DNA from 3 places in the Pseudarthrobacter sp. NPDC092202 genome. Region 1 is predicted to be linked to each of the others. Evidence: predicted binding sites of a transcription regulator. Region 1 holds the regulator's gene; each other region holds the start of a gene.
The links. Region 1 encodes LexA, which represses DNA repair genes until DNA is damaged. Its sites were predicted from a motif close to TCGAACANNTGTTCGA; they were not measured.
Positions count from the first base shown of each region.

Region 2: ACIQF4_RS16785 (shikimate dehydrogenase) is a predicted target of LexA. The motif match lies at 2,006-2,021, and genes of this name have one in related genera.
Region 3: ACIQF4_RS00320 (LysM peptidoglycan-binding domain-containing protein) is a predicted target of LexA. The motif match lies at 1,437-1,452, and genes of this name have one in related genera.

Region 1 is NZ_JBIVRG010000010.1:34,760-39,035, reverse strand. Features, by position in the region: gene ACIQF4_RS14895 (ATP-dependent DNA helicase) at 1-1,077, shown strand, start outside; gene lexA (transcriptional repressor LexA) at 1,171-1,905, opposite strand; gene ACIQF4_RS14885 (LysM peptidoglycan-binding domain-containing protein) at 2,229-2,645, shown strand; gene ACIQF4_RS14880 (histidinol-phosphate transaminase) at 2,777-3,895, shown strand; gene hisB (imidazoleglycerol-phosphate dehydratase HisB) at 3,956-4,276, shown strand, end outside.
Region 2 is NZ_JBIVRG010000012.1:117,418-121,693, reverse strand. Features, by position in the region: gene ACIQF4_RS16795 (3-oxoacid CoA-transferase subunit B) at 1-155, shown strand, start outside; gene ACIQF4_RS16790 (IclR family transcriptional regulator C-terminal domain-containing protein) at 178-981, shown strand; gene ACIQF4_RS16785 (shikimate dehydrogenase) at 1,011-1,883, opposite strand; gene ACIQF4_RS16780 (tripartite tricarboxylate transporter substrate binding protein) at 2,111-3,082, shown strand; gene ACIQF4_RS16775 (tripartite tricarboxylate transporter TctB family protein) at 3,154-3,708, shown strand; gene ACIQF4_RS16770 (tripartite tricarboxylate transporter permease) at 3,705-4,276, shown strand, end outside.
Region 3 is NZ_JBIVRG010000001.1:64,230-68,505, reverse strand. Features, by position in the region: gene ACIQF4_RS00330 (acyl-CoA thioesterase) at 1-474, opposite strand, end outside; gene ACIQF4_RS00325 (ion channel) at 535-1,266, shown strand; gene ACIQF4_RS00320 (LysM peptidoglycan-binding domain-containing protein) at 1,651-2,676, shown strand; gene ACIQF4_RS00315 (CBS domain-containing protein) at 2,861-3,292, opposite strand; tRNA gene ACIQF4_RS00310 (tRNA-Tyr) at 3,579-3,660, opposite strand; gene ACIQF4_RS00305 (hypothetical protein) at 3,829-4,083, opposite strand; gene ACIQF4_RS00300 (YajQ family cyclic di-GMP-binding protein) at 4,269-4,276, shown strand, end outside.

The DNA of each region.
Region 1 (4,276 bases):
CTGAATGACGAACAGCTGGACTGCGTGGACCAGCTGCGTGATGCCTGCCGGGCCGCCCTCTCGGATTCGAAGGGGGACGGCAATGCCACGCCCGACGGCGGGAGGCAGCTTGCGCGGTCCCGCCTGATGCTCATCCTGGAACTTTGCGAACGGCTCCTCGCTGCCCGGGAGAACCGCGAAGTGGTGTGGTTTTCCCGCGCCAGCGCCTTTGATCCCGCGCAGGGATTTTCCCAGCCGGATGAGACGGCGCCGGCTTTGATCAACATTGCGCCGCTGTCCGTGGCCGGGCGGCTGCGGGAAGGCCTGTTCTCCGGGCACACCGTTGTACTTACTTCTGCCACGCTGGCCATTGGTTCAGCGTTTGAGCCTGCCGCCGGCGGGCTGGGACTCGTGGGCGAGGGTGCCCCCCGCTGGAAAGGCGTGGACGTGGGGTCGCCCTTCGACTACCCCAAGCAGGGCATCCTCTACGTTGCCGGGCACCTGCCGAAGCCCGGAAGGGGCGCATCCCCGGAAGCACTGGACGAACTCGAGGCGCTCATCCGCGCTTCCGGCGGCGGCGCACTGTGCCTGTTTTCCTCCCGGCGCGCCGCAGAGGAAGCCGCCGAAGCCCTCCGCCCCAAGCTGGACATGACGGTCCTCTGCCAGGGCGATTCCACCATGACCGCCTTGGTCAAGCAGTTCGCCGACGAGCCCGATACCTGCCTGTTCGGAACCATGTCCCTGTGGCAGGGCGTGGATGTCCCTGGCGGGTCCTGCCGCCTTGTGGTGATAGACCGGATTCCCTTTCCGCGGCCGGACGATCCCCTCATGACGGCGCGCTCCCGGGCCGTGGCACAGGCTGGCGGCAACGGCTTCATGTCGGTTTCGGCCACCCATGCCGCCATCCGGCTCGCCCAGGGCGCAGGCCGGTTGATCCGCTCCACGGGGGACAAGGGAGTGGTGGCTGTGCTTGACTCACGGCTTGCCACCGAGCGCTACGCAGGGTTCCTCCGGGGAGCGCTGCCGCCGTTCTGGTCCACAACGGACCGGAAGACGGCAATCGCGGCCCTGGAGAGGCTGGCGGGCGAGAACGCCTGATGCCCAGGCCGGGGCAGTGTTTGGCTGGGCGGAGTGTTTGACCCTGCGCAGGCCTAAACACTGCCCGGGCCTGCTACCCAGCGGGGAACCTGGCTACAGGGACCGGAGCACTGACACGACCTTGCCCATGATGGTGGCGTGGTCTCCGAGGATGGGCTCGTACTGGGTGTTCTGGGGGAGCAGCCACGTGTGACCGTCACGCTGCCGGAATGTCTTGACAGTGGCCTCATCGTCGAGGAGGGCAGCGACGATATCGCCGTTGGCTGCATCCGCCTGGCGGCGCACCACAACCCAGTCGCCATCACAGATGGCCGCGTCCACCATGGAATCCCCGGCCACCCGGAGCATAAACAGTTCGCCCTGGCCCACCAGCTGCCGGGGGAGCGGCATAACGTCCTCCACCTGCTGGTCCGCCAGGATGGGACCACCGGCTGCGATGCGGCCAACAAGGGGAACCATCGCAGTGTCAAGGGCAGTGGGCAGCTCCGTGACAGTGGCGCCGCCGCTGGGGGGCACTGCTGATGGCTGGCTGGCGGGTTTGGCCGCACCACCGTCCAAAGTCAGGGGCATCAGGACCTCCATGGCGCGCGGACGCTTCGGGTCACGGCGCAGATAGCCCAGTTTTTCCAGCTGGGACAGCTGGTGGGTGACGCTGGAAAGGCTGGCCAGGCCCACGGTATCTCCGATTTCCCGCATGGACGGGGGGTAGCCGTTCACATTGACGGAACGCTGGATCGTTTCCAGGATCTTCTTCTGCCGTGGCGTCAGGCCCTTGGCGGTCCTCTTCGGTTGCGCGGTTGCCCTGCCCCCGGCGGCTGCTGCTGCCATATTCGCCAATGCCTTTCGGTGTCCGCCGGGCCTCTCCACGGCAAGGCCCTGGACGATCCCGCCCCATAATGTCAGACCCTGCTGATCGACTGTCCGGGTGGTTGTTCTTTCGTTCAAAACTAGGCCAGCCACACTGCTTTTTCAAACATTTGTTCTAGCGAGTCTCGACAATGTTCGTTGATAGGTGCTAAAACAGAAGAAGCAAAGTTCGAACATATGTTCTACTGCGAACGCCGGCCATTCGAAAGTGGCACCGGAAAGCCCTAGGGGGCGTCGGAGCAGAACATCCGGGCAGCACAGTATGGTCCAGGAGGGCTCAGTTCATGTCAGCTACATCTGTTTCGCGGGGTTCACGTCCACAGCTGCTCTCTGTGCAGCACCTTCTGTCCCGGCCTGAAGAGCGGCAGCCGGAACGGCCGGCCCCCCTTCCGCCCCTGCGGCTGACCCGGCGCGGCCGCATCGTGCTGATCGGTATTCCCCTGGTTCTTCTGGCCGCCCTGCTGCTCTCGCTGGCAGGCTTCTTCAACTCCCCGGCAAAAGCCTCCGACTCAGACGCGGAGCTCCAGACGACCTCCGCGGTCACCGTGACGGTCCAGCCCGGCCAGTCGCTGTGGGGGATCGCAGCCGCCGTGGCGCCTGATCGCGACGCACGCGATGTTGTGGCCGACATCGTGCAGCTCAACAACCTCTCCGCAGGCGCAGTCTTCCCCGGCCAGCAGTTGTTCGTTCCCGCCGGCTGAGCTGCCATAGCCGGCAGCAAGGGTCCGGACCAGCGGGGGCTGCTCCATGGAATGGGCCGGGGGCGCATGCCGAGGGCGAACAGGAACCCGTCACATTTTCCGCCCTCCGGCACGGGCACTAAACTGTTCAGGTGAATGACCAGCTAGAACGCCTGAACCGGCTTCCCCTCCGCAGCAACCTCCGCGGGCTTACCCCTTACGGTGCGCCCCAGCTGGACGTCCCCATCCTCCTGAACGTCAACGAAAACACCCATGGTGTTCCGGCGGACGTAAGGGCGGCCATCAGTGCGGCAGTCACCGAAGCCGCCGCGGGCCTGAACCGCTACCCGGACCGGGAGTTCACGGAACTGCGCAAAGCGCTGGCGGAATACCTGGGCCACGGCCTCGATGAGACCAACCTCTGGGCTGCGAACGGCTCAAACGAGGTACTCCAGCAGATCCTCCAGGCATTCGGCGGTCCCGGACGCTCAGCGCTCGGCTTTCCGCCCACGTACTCGATGTATCCGCTGCTGGCCAGCGGAACGGACACTGAATACATCGTCGGAGAGCGCGCCGAAGGCTACGGCCTCAGCGCTGAATCGGCAGCGCGGCAGGTCAAGGAACTGCAGCCCAACATCGTCTTCCTCTGTTCGCCCAACAACCCCACGGGGACCGGGCTGGGGCTGGATGTCGTGGAGGCCGTGTACGAGGCAGGCGAAGCAAGCCAGACCATCGTCATTGTGGATGAGGCATACCACGAGTTCGCACACGACGGGACGCCCAGCGCACTGACGTTGCTGCCCGGCCGGGAGCGGCTGATCGTGTCCAGGACCATGAGCAAGGCATTCGCGCTGGCCGGAGCCCGGCTGGGCTACATGGCTGCCGCACCCGAAGTTGCCGATGCCCTCCGCCTGGTCCGGCTGCCGTACCACCTCTCAGCCATCACGCAGGCCACTGCCCTGGCTGCCCTCCAGCACCGCGAGGCACTGATGGCGGATGTGGAAGACATCAAGAAGCAGCGGGACCGCATCGTGTCGGAGCTGACGCGGATGGGCCTGAAGCCCGCAGCGTCGGACTCCAATTACGTCTTTTTCGGCGGACTGGAGAACCCGCACCAGGTCTGGCAGGAGCTGCTGGACGCCGGAGTGCTGATCCGGGACGTGGGGATTCCCGGCCACCTCCGGGTCACGGCCGGAACTGAGACCGAAACCACAGCCTTCCTCACATCCCTGGAAAGCATCCTTGCAAGCCAGGCCACGCTTCCCGCCTAGACTGGAAGCAGCGGCGCTGGACGCCCTGAACCACCCCATCTGCCCAAAAGGACCCAAAGCATGAGTACCACCGGATCGAACGTGGCTGCGGCCCGCACTGCGCGCATGGAACGTGCCACCAGTGAGTCGTCCGTGCTCGTGGAAATCAACCTGGACGGCACCGGCACCTCGGACATCGACACGTCGGTACCTTTCTACGACCACATGCTCACGGCGCTCTGCAAGCACTCGCTGATCGACATGACCGTCAAAGCCACAGGTGACATCCACATCGATGTCCACCACACCGTGGAGGACGTAGCCATCACCTTCGGGGAGGTGCTGCGCACCGCGCTGGGAAACAAGGCCGGCATCCGCCGGTTTGGCGAGGCCACCGTTCCC
Region 2 (4,276 bases), on a different contig from region 1:
TCACCGGAGTCGGCTGCGTCACCCGCGTCTACACGGACAAAGCCGTCTTCCTCACCGGACCCGGCGGCATCACCGTCCGCGAAACCTTCGGCTGCACCCTTGAAGAGCTCCAGGAACTGGTTCCCGTCCCGCTGAAGGCGGCTGCCGCGGCCTGAACCGGCCCTAGGATTGGTAACCATGACCGACGCAGCATCAGCGGGTGCCCCGCAGGCCAGTGACCAGTACGTCCAGTCCCTGGCCCGCGGGCTCGCCGTTATCCGTGCATTCGATACGGACCACCCGGTGATGACCCTGACGGAGGTGGCAGCCCGCACCGGGCTGACGCGCGCCACTGCCCGGCGGTTCCTGCATACCCTGGTGGAACTGGGCTACGTGCGGACCGACGGTAAAACATTCGCGCTCACGGCCAAGGTGCTCCAGCTGGGCTACGCGTATCTGTCCGGGCTGTCGCTGCCGCAGATGGCGCAGCCGCACCTTGAGGAACTGTCCCTGAAGCTGGGGGAATCCACTTCTGCCGCAGTGCTCGACGGGACTGACATCGCCTACATCGCCCGGGTGACCACCCGCCGGATCATGAATGTGGGCATCACCGTGGGCACCCGCTTCCCGGCGTACGCTACGTCGATGGGCCGCGTCCTGCTCGCGGGACTGCCCCCGGCGGACCTGAAGTCCTATCTGGCCGCCGCCGAGATCAAACCGCTGACCCCGCGCGCCCTGGGCACCGTCAAGGACCTTCTGTCGGTCCTGGAGACAGTCCGGGCGCAGGGCTGGTGCCTGCTGGACCAGGAGCTGGAGCTTGGCCTGATGTCCGTGGCTGCCCCTGTGTACGACCGCTCCAAGGTTGTGGCGGCTGTCAACGTGTCCCTGCAGGCCCAGTCCGTCGCTGCCAAACCGGACCCGGACGCCTTCCTGGCTTCGGTGGCACAGGAGATCATTGCGACGGCGAAACTCATCTCCGCCGACCTCAGCGCACGGGGTTAGCCGGTCCAGGGGGCGCATACTGTTGATGCTTAGGCCCCCCGCCGGAGCATGGACAGGAAATGCTCCCTCATGCGTGAGCGGTCCGGTTCCACGCCCGTGATGAGGCGGAAGGCGTCCACTGCCTGGCCCACGGCCATGTGGCCGCCGTCCAGCACGCGGCACCCTTTGGCAGCGGCTGCCTTGAGCAGCCCAGTTTCGATCGGGCGGTAGACAATATCGGCCACCCAGTGCCGGGATTGGAGCAGGTCCCCGTCCAGGGGCATGCCCGGATGGGCGTGCATCCCCACAGGGGTGGCATGCACCAGCCCGTCGGCGTCGGACATCACATCGGCCACCTCACTCATCGGCCGCCATTCGATGTTCCTGTCCGGGAAGTGCCGCGCCAGGGCCTCGGCCCGCTCCCGGGAACGGGCGGGATCAAGGTCCAGGACGCACAGGTGCTCAGCTCCTGCTGCCAGGAGCGCGTAGGCCGTAGCGGCGCCGGCGCCGCCGGCGCCCAGCTGCACAACACGTCCAAGGGACGCGCCTGGAAGGCCTTCCTCAAGGGCGGAGCCAAATCCGGAGTAATCGGTGTTGTGGCCGATGAACTTGCCATCACGGATAAGGACGGTGTTGACGGCCCCCAACCGCGCCGCATCGTCCGAGAGATCGTCAAGGTACCCAAGGACAACCTGTTTGGTGGGAACGGTGATGTTGAAGGCATTGAAGCCGAGGTCGCGTCCGGCCGAGAGCAGGGCCCCCACGTCTCCGGCCGGACGTGCCAGGACAGTCAGGTCCACGGTCCGGTAGATGTACCGCAGTCCGTGATGGTCGGCTTCCCGCTCGTGGAGGGCAGGGGTCAGGGAGTGCGTGGTTCCTTCGCCGATCAACCCCACCAGGTATGACTCCGCCGGAGTACTCATTCTGTCCACCTTCCGGCCCCGCCAGTGCGAAGCGTCCATGGGTCGGATTGCTTGGTCACAATTTCGGCCGCGGCCTTGTTCCGGGCCTCGATGTGAACTAGATTACAACTACTGTACGTTTTATGCACACATGTTCGTGATGCGTACAGGGTCCCAGATGAGGTGCACTGTCGGAGATGATAGCCGGCAGCCTTGTCGGATTACGGGTATCAAAGGAGAAAACCGTAGTGAAAACCCTTCTAAAATCACTCGCAGTGGGCACGGCGGGGTTGCTTGCGCTGACTGGTTGCGCCTCGGGCAGCAACAGCAGTTCCGAAGCCGACTTCCCCGCGCAGGACATCCGGCTGACCGTTCCTTGGGCCGCAGGCGGCTCGGGGGACCTGACGGCCCGTACCATTGCACCGCTGCTGGAAAAAGAGCTGGGCGTCGAGGTCATCGTCGAAAACAAGCCGGGGGCCAACGGGTCGGTGGCCTACAACTGGCTGAAGGACCAAAAGCCGGACGGCTACAACCTTTCGATGATGGGCGTAGAGGTAGCCACCCTGCAGTTCCAGGATTACGACATTGACCCGTCCAACTACGCGCCGATTGGCCAGGGCCTGGCCGGACCCGGTGCCATCGCTGTCCCGGTGGACAGCCCCTATCAGTCGCTCAAGGACCTCGTCGCGGACGCCAAGGCCAATCCCGGAAAGGTCACCTACTCCAGCCCGGGTGTTGGCTCGGTCTGGGATTCCCCCGCCCAGGGCTTCCAGGAACTTGCCGGAATCGAGCTCACATCTGTACCGTTTGACGGCTCCGCCCCGGCCGTTGCCGCTGCGGCGGCCGGTGACGTCGACTTCTCGATCGATGCGATCGGCACGCAGAAGAACCAGGTGGACGCAGGCAAGCTCCGCTACCTGGCCATGCTGACGGAGGAACGGGATCCAAAGAACCCGGACGTCCCCACCGCCAAGGAAGAAGGGATTGACCTGCAGAATGCTTCATGGGTGGGGATCATGGCTCCGGCCGGTACACCCGAGGAAGTTGTCAGCAAGCTCTCCGACGCCATGGGCAAGGCTGTTGAGGACCCGGAGTACAAGAAGGTCATCGAAGGTTCCAACCTTGTACCCACTTTCAAGGACGCGGAGGAGATGAAGGCGTTCCTTGACGAGGAAGCCGACCGCTACGGACCGTGGATCAAGCTCGCGCAGGGCAAGTAGCGCCAGGCACACACTTCGAGGCAGACGGGCCGGCCAGCCTTCCGCTGGCCGGCCCCTACTGAGGAACCGCAATGAACGATCACACAGCAACAGGGCCGCCGGCAGGCCTCAACCCAACAGACCCTGAGCAGGACCACGCCGAAGCCCATATCCACCCGGCGTCCGAGGTGCTGGTTACGGACCGCGCGCACCGGCTCAGGGAACTGGTTCCAGCTGCGGTCACCATAGGCCTCGGCATCCTGGTCCTGGTGCTCGCCCAGGGCATCCGTTCAGGGGTCCGGGTGGAACTCGGGCCTCCCTTCTGGCCCACCATGCTCGCATGGAGTCTTATCGTTTTCGGCGTCCTGCAGGTGGTGGTCAACGTGCTGCGCGGGGTCAGCCGGGCCAACCTCCCTGATCCGCTCAGCGGGTGGGGCATCGGCAGGATGCTGCTGACGGCGGTAATCCTGGTGGGCTACCTCCTGCTGTGGAACGTCCTCCAGTTCTGGTTGATTACGTTCGCAACGTGCGTCGCGCTGACGGCTCTGTACGGCGGCCGGGGCTGGAGGCCACTGATCGTGTTCCCGGCCATCGTTACGGCCCTCCTCCATTTCCTTTTCGTCGTCGCATTGCGGGTGAACCTATGATCCAGATCGCTGCCTCACCCGTTACGGACGGCATCGTGACCGTCCTCCAGGTCGATACCCTCCTGTACATCGGCCTGGGCATCCTGGTGGGCATGCTCGTGGGTGCATTCCCGGGTGTGACCGCCACCATGGCCGTGGCCCTGGCCAGCGGGTTCACACTGACGCTGGAACCTATCCAGGGCCTCGCCGTCCTGCTGACCATCTATGTGGCGGCCCAGTTCGGGGACCGGGTGCCGGCCATCCTCATCAACACCCCGGGCACTCCTGCCTCCATCTCCACAACCTTTGACGGCTACCCGCTTGCCCTGAAAGGACAAGCGGGGCTGGCCCTGACAACGTCCGCCTTCGGCTCGGCCTTCGGCATGCTTTTTGGCATCCTCATCCTGGCGGTTGCCGCGGTACCCCTTTCGGAGTTCGCCCGGCAGTTCGGGCCGCCGGAAATGTTCGCGCTGGTGGTTTTCGGCCTGACGATGATGGTGGGTGTTTCCTCGGGACGAATCCTCAAGGGCCTTGCCGCCGGAGCCTTCGGTCTGCTGCTGGCCACCGTGGGCCGTGATCCCATCACCGG
Region 3 (4,276 bases), on a different contig from region 1:
GTCGGGAAGCACCAGGTCAGCCGGCGGTTCGCCGAACTCCTTCAGGATGTCCGCCTGGCTGACCGGGCGTCCTTTGCTGACCAGCCGGGTGGCGATGTACGCGCGGGCGTACACCTCGCCGTCGGCCACCATACGCTGCTCAAAGAAGATGGCTTTAGCGTCCAGCCCAATGATGCGGGTCTCGATGGTGTAGTGCTGCCACAGCTGGAGGGACTTCCGGAAAGCAACCGTCTCCGCTGCCACCACAGGGCCCCAGCCCCGCCGGCGCATCCGCTTCCAAACGCCGCTGCGCACCATCAGGTCGAACCGGCCCAGGTCCATGAGGGACAGGTACATTCCGTTGTTGACGTGCATGGCGATGTCGATGTCCGTGGGCAGGACCCGCAGCGGGAGCGAGGAGCTGTCCCAGACGGTCAGGGGCGGGCGGCGCGACGAACGGACCAGCATAAGGAGGGTTCTCAGGAGCAGGTGCATCCCCCCATGCTACCCGTCAGTAACATTGGGGTACCTGGCGCTGACAGTAGGATTTCCTGCATGACCCAACAACGCTACCGGGACCTGGCGGACTGGCCGCTGACGGTGACGGCACTCGTCTTCCTGGGAGCCTACGCGTGGCAGGTGATCGGCCGGATCGAGGGCAGCGCAGCCTTCCCGCTTGAGGCTGTTATGTGGGCCACCTGGAGCATCTTTGCCGTGGACTACCTGGCCAACCTGTGGCTGGCGGCCAACCGCGGCAGCTGGTTTATCCGGAACCTGCACGAGCTGGTGATTGTGGCGCTGCCGTTCTTCCGGCCGCTGCGCCTCCTGCGGCTCGTGACGCTGTTGTCCGTGCTGCACCGGACGCTCGGTGACACCCTGAGGGGCCGGGTGGTCACCTATGTGGCGGGCTCGGCCACCATGCTGGTGTTCGTGGGCGCCCTGGCCGTCCTGGACGTGGAGCAGTCGGCCCCGGACGCGAAGATCATCACCTTCGGCGATGCCTTGTGGTGGGCCATGACCACCATCACCACCGTGGGTTACGGCGACATGTACCCGGTGACGCCGATCGGGCGGATGGTTGCGGCCGCCCTGATGATGAGCGGCATCGCCGTCCTGGGTGTGGTCACGGCTTCCATCGCCTCCTGGCTGGTTCAGCGGGTGGAGGACACTGCCGAGGCCGTGTCCGAGGCCGAGGAGCCGGTCCGCGCTGAAGTGGCGGAACTGACCGCTGAAATTGCCTCACTGAGGCGTGAAATCGCCGCGCTCCAGGAGCGGCGCACGCCCTAGCCGGACACCCGTTCACGGGCTGCCCAAAAAGCGTTGCCTGCGGGCAAGTACCGGGCCACCGTCGTTTGAGTAGCCTGCTCCGCGCTCGCCAAGTACCGCACTCAAATATTCGGGTAATTCCTACTGGTGCCGCCTGCCGTGCGCCCTTCCTAGACTCGGGATTCCTAGGACCGAACATATGTGCCGGCGGTCCCCCGGGGGTTGCTTCCCGGGGTCCCGTCCCTCGCGGAGCCTCCGTATCTTCTGGGTATGCGGATGCCTCCATCCCGCGCCTTTCCTGCGGCCCCGCATTAGCGGAGGCGCATGGCGCGTTCCCCTCGATCCGTCCCGCCCGCCGGAGCATACTGCATCGGCCTGGCTGGACCGAGCCTGGACGGGCTACCCATGAACCAGCCATACCTTTCCATCCCCGAAGGCCCCAGCAGGAGCTTCGCCACGGATGAACCCCGCACCGAGATCACCACTGGACGGCCGGTTATCAGCAACAGGCTGTGGGCCGGCATGGCAACGGCCGCCGTGGTGGCGGCGGTTGGCGTCGGCGCCCTGGCGGGGCCTCCCGCGTCAGTGGACCAGGGCACGACGACGGTGGGGCAGGTTGCCGCCGCAGCGTTGCCGGAGGTGCCGAACGCCGCAGCAGGCACCGACGCGCAGCCTGCTGCCGAGGCCGCTTCCGGAGCAGGACTGCCTGCTGCCCAGGCTGTTTCCGAGGCCCCGGCAGCACCCGCGGCCGAAGCGGCGCCACCAGCTGCACCCGAACCAGCGCCTGCACCTGAGCCGGCACCGGCTCCGGCCCCGGCTCCGGCGGGCGACCCGAACCTGTACACCGTGGTTCCGGGCGATACAGTCGGGGCAATCGCTGCCAGCCACGGTGTGGACATGAACGCCATGCTCGCGGCGAACGGCCTGGGCCACTACAGCATCATCGTTCCGGGCCAGACGCTGGTCCTCACGGGACCACCGGTGGCGGTAGCTTCCGCTGAACCGGCACCGGCACCCGCACCGGCCTTTGCTCCAGCGCCGGCCGCCCCCGCACCGGCCGCGGCTCCGGCGCCCGCCCCCGCCTTTGTCCCTGCCGCCCCGGCCATCCGCACCATCTACGTGGCGGGCGCCGGCGGGCAGTCGATGGTGGACGCCTGCATCGGGCCCATCCACTACACCCCCAACGATGGCTACTCGCTGTTTATCACCGAGCACGATTTCTGCGGCGGCTGGGCCCGGTTCTCCGGTATAGGGGTGGGGGAAACAGTCAGCATCCCGGGCTACGGAACCTACACGGTCTCAGCACGGGGGCAGGTGCCCAACCCGGGAACCACCAACGACGTCATCGCTGTCTTCGGCGGGTTCCCCCGCGCGATCCTCCAGACCTGCATCCCCGGCACCAGCCAGATGCTCCTGATTGCGCTGAACTGACCGGCACTCTTGGTGGCCCCTGGCTGGTGCGGTTCAGGGGGCGCCCAGGTTTCCCAAGCTTGTCCGCGGTTCCTAGCCTTGATGGCGGGGAGCCGCGGACAAGGCCATGACCGGGCACAAAGAAACGCCACGGAGGGGACCCCGTGGCGCTGATGGCGGGAGCTCCCTGGCCGGGAAACCCCACCTATGCGTTCATCGGCTTGCGCTCCGAGATGTGTTCCACGAGCTCACCGACACGCTGTTCGGAGTAGTTCCGGGCAATATCGCCCTGGCTGATGATGCCCACCAGCTTGTGGTCGGCGATCACCGGGAGCCGGCGGACCTGGTGGGCTTCCATCATCTCGATCGCCGCGTCAACGTTTGCGTCCGCGTCGATCCAGTGCGGCTTGCCCGAGGCGAGGTCGCGGGCCATCATGTCGCGGGGATCGCGTCCCGCGGCCACACACTTGAGCACAATGTCACGGTCGGTGATCATGCCCTTCAGCTTGCCGTCGTCACCGCAGATGGGCAGCGACCCACAGTCCAGGTCCATCATCATCCGGGCGGCATCCACCAGGGACTGGTCTTCCTTAATGCACTGCGCGTCCGTCGTCATGAATTCACGTACGGCACTCATTGATCCTCCTTCATCGATGGGGATATCGACGCAGGGTACCGGGGCACATGCGCCGATGCTGCCAGCCTACGCCGGGCCCCTGCTGATGTCGACGGCGGTTTTCCACGGCTTCAGGACGAACTTCCTGCCCGGGCGCCGGCCCGTTTTCCGGGACTCCTGGCCTTCTTCGCGGCTCAGAACGTTCAAGGGCAGGATCTGCGAACAAGGCCCTGACGGGACGGCAGGATCCGGTGCAGGGCACAAAAAAGCCTCCGGAACCAAAAGGTTCCGGAGGCTTTTCCTTGGGTGGCAGATGAGGGATTCGAACCCCCGTAGGCGTTGCCAGCTGATTTACAGTCAGCCCCCTTTGGCCGCTCGGGTAATCTGCCGAACTTCAAAAGAAGTACCCGCCGATGCAGTCTGCGAACCGTCCGTTTCCGGGCCGTTCCGCTTCCAGTAACCGCGGGCAAGACAACTTTACAGAACTTCCGCCGAAGAATCGAATCGGGCCGTGGACGCCGCCAAAACCCCCGCAATTCCAGGGAAAACTAACGGAATCAGGCGCCGCCGAGGATCCTGCCGGCGAGCCGTTCTTCGAACTTCGAAGCCTGCTCCTCCGTGATCTGGTTCAGCTGGACGGCCCGGAGCAGGTCCTCGTGGACACCTTCCATCCGGGCCGAGGCGTCCGGCACGGGACTGAAGACTATGGCCGCTGCAACGGCGGCGGCGGCGACGGAGCTGGCGGCGCCCGCAACCGCGCCGGCTGCTGCAGTGGTGGTCCGTGTGGCGTACCGGACGGCCTTGCGGTGCATGGTGTTCCCTTCGTGCAGTTTCCCAACTGTTCCAACTCTGCGGCGGCCTCCTTCGTTCCCTCCGGGTGTCCGCTGAGAGGGAACTGTGAAACCCGCTCCCCCACCAACACCGGCATCCGTATTAGGCTTTTAGGCAGCGATCAAGCCCTGTTCCCGCACAGGGTCCCACCGGCATAAGGAGAGTCATGGCAGG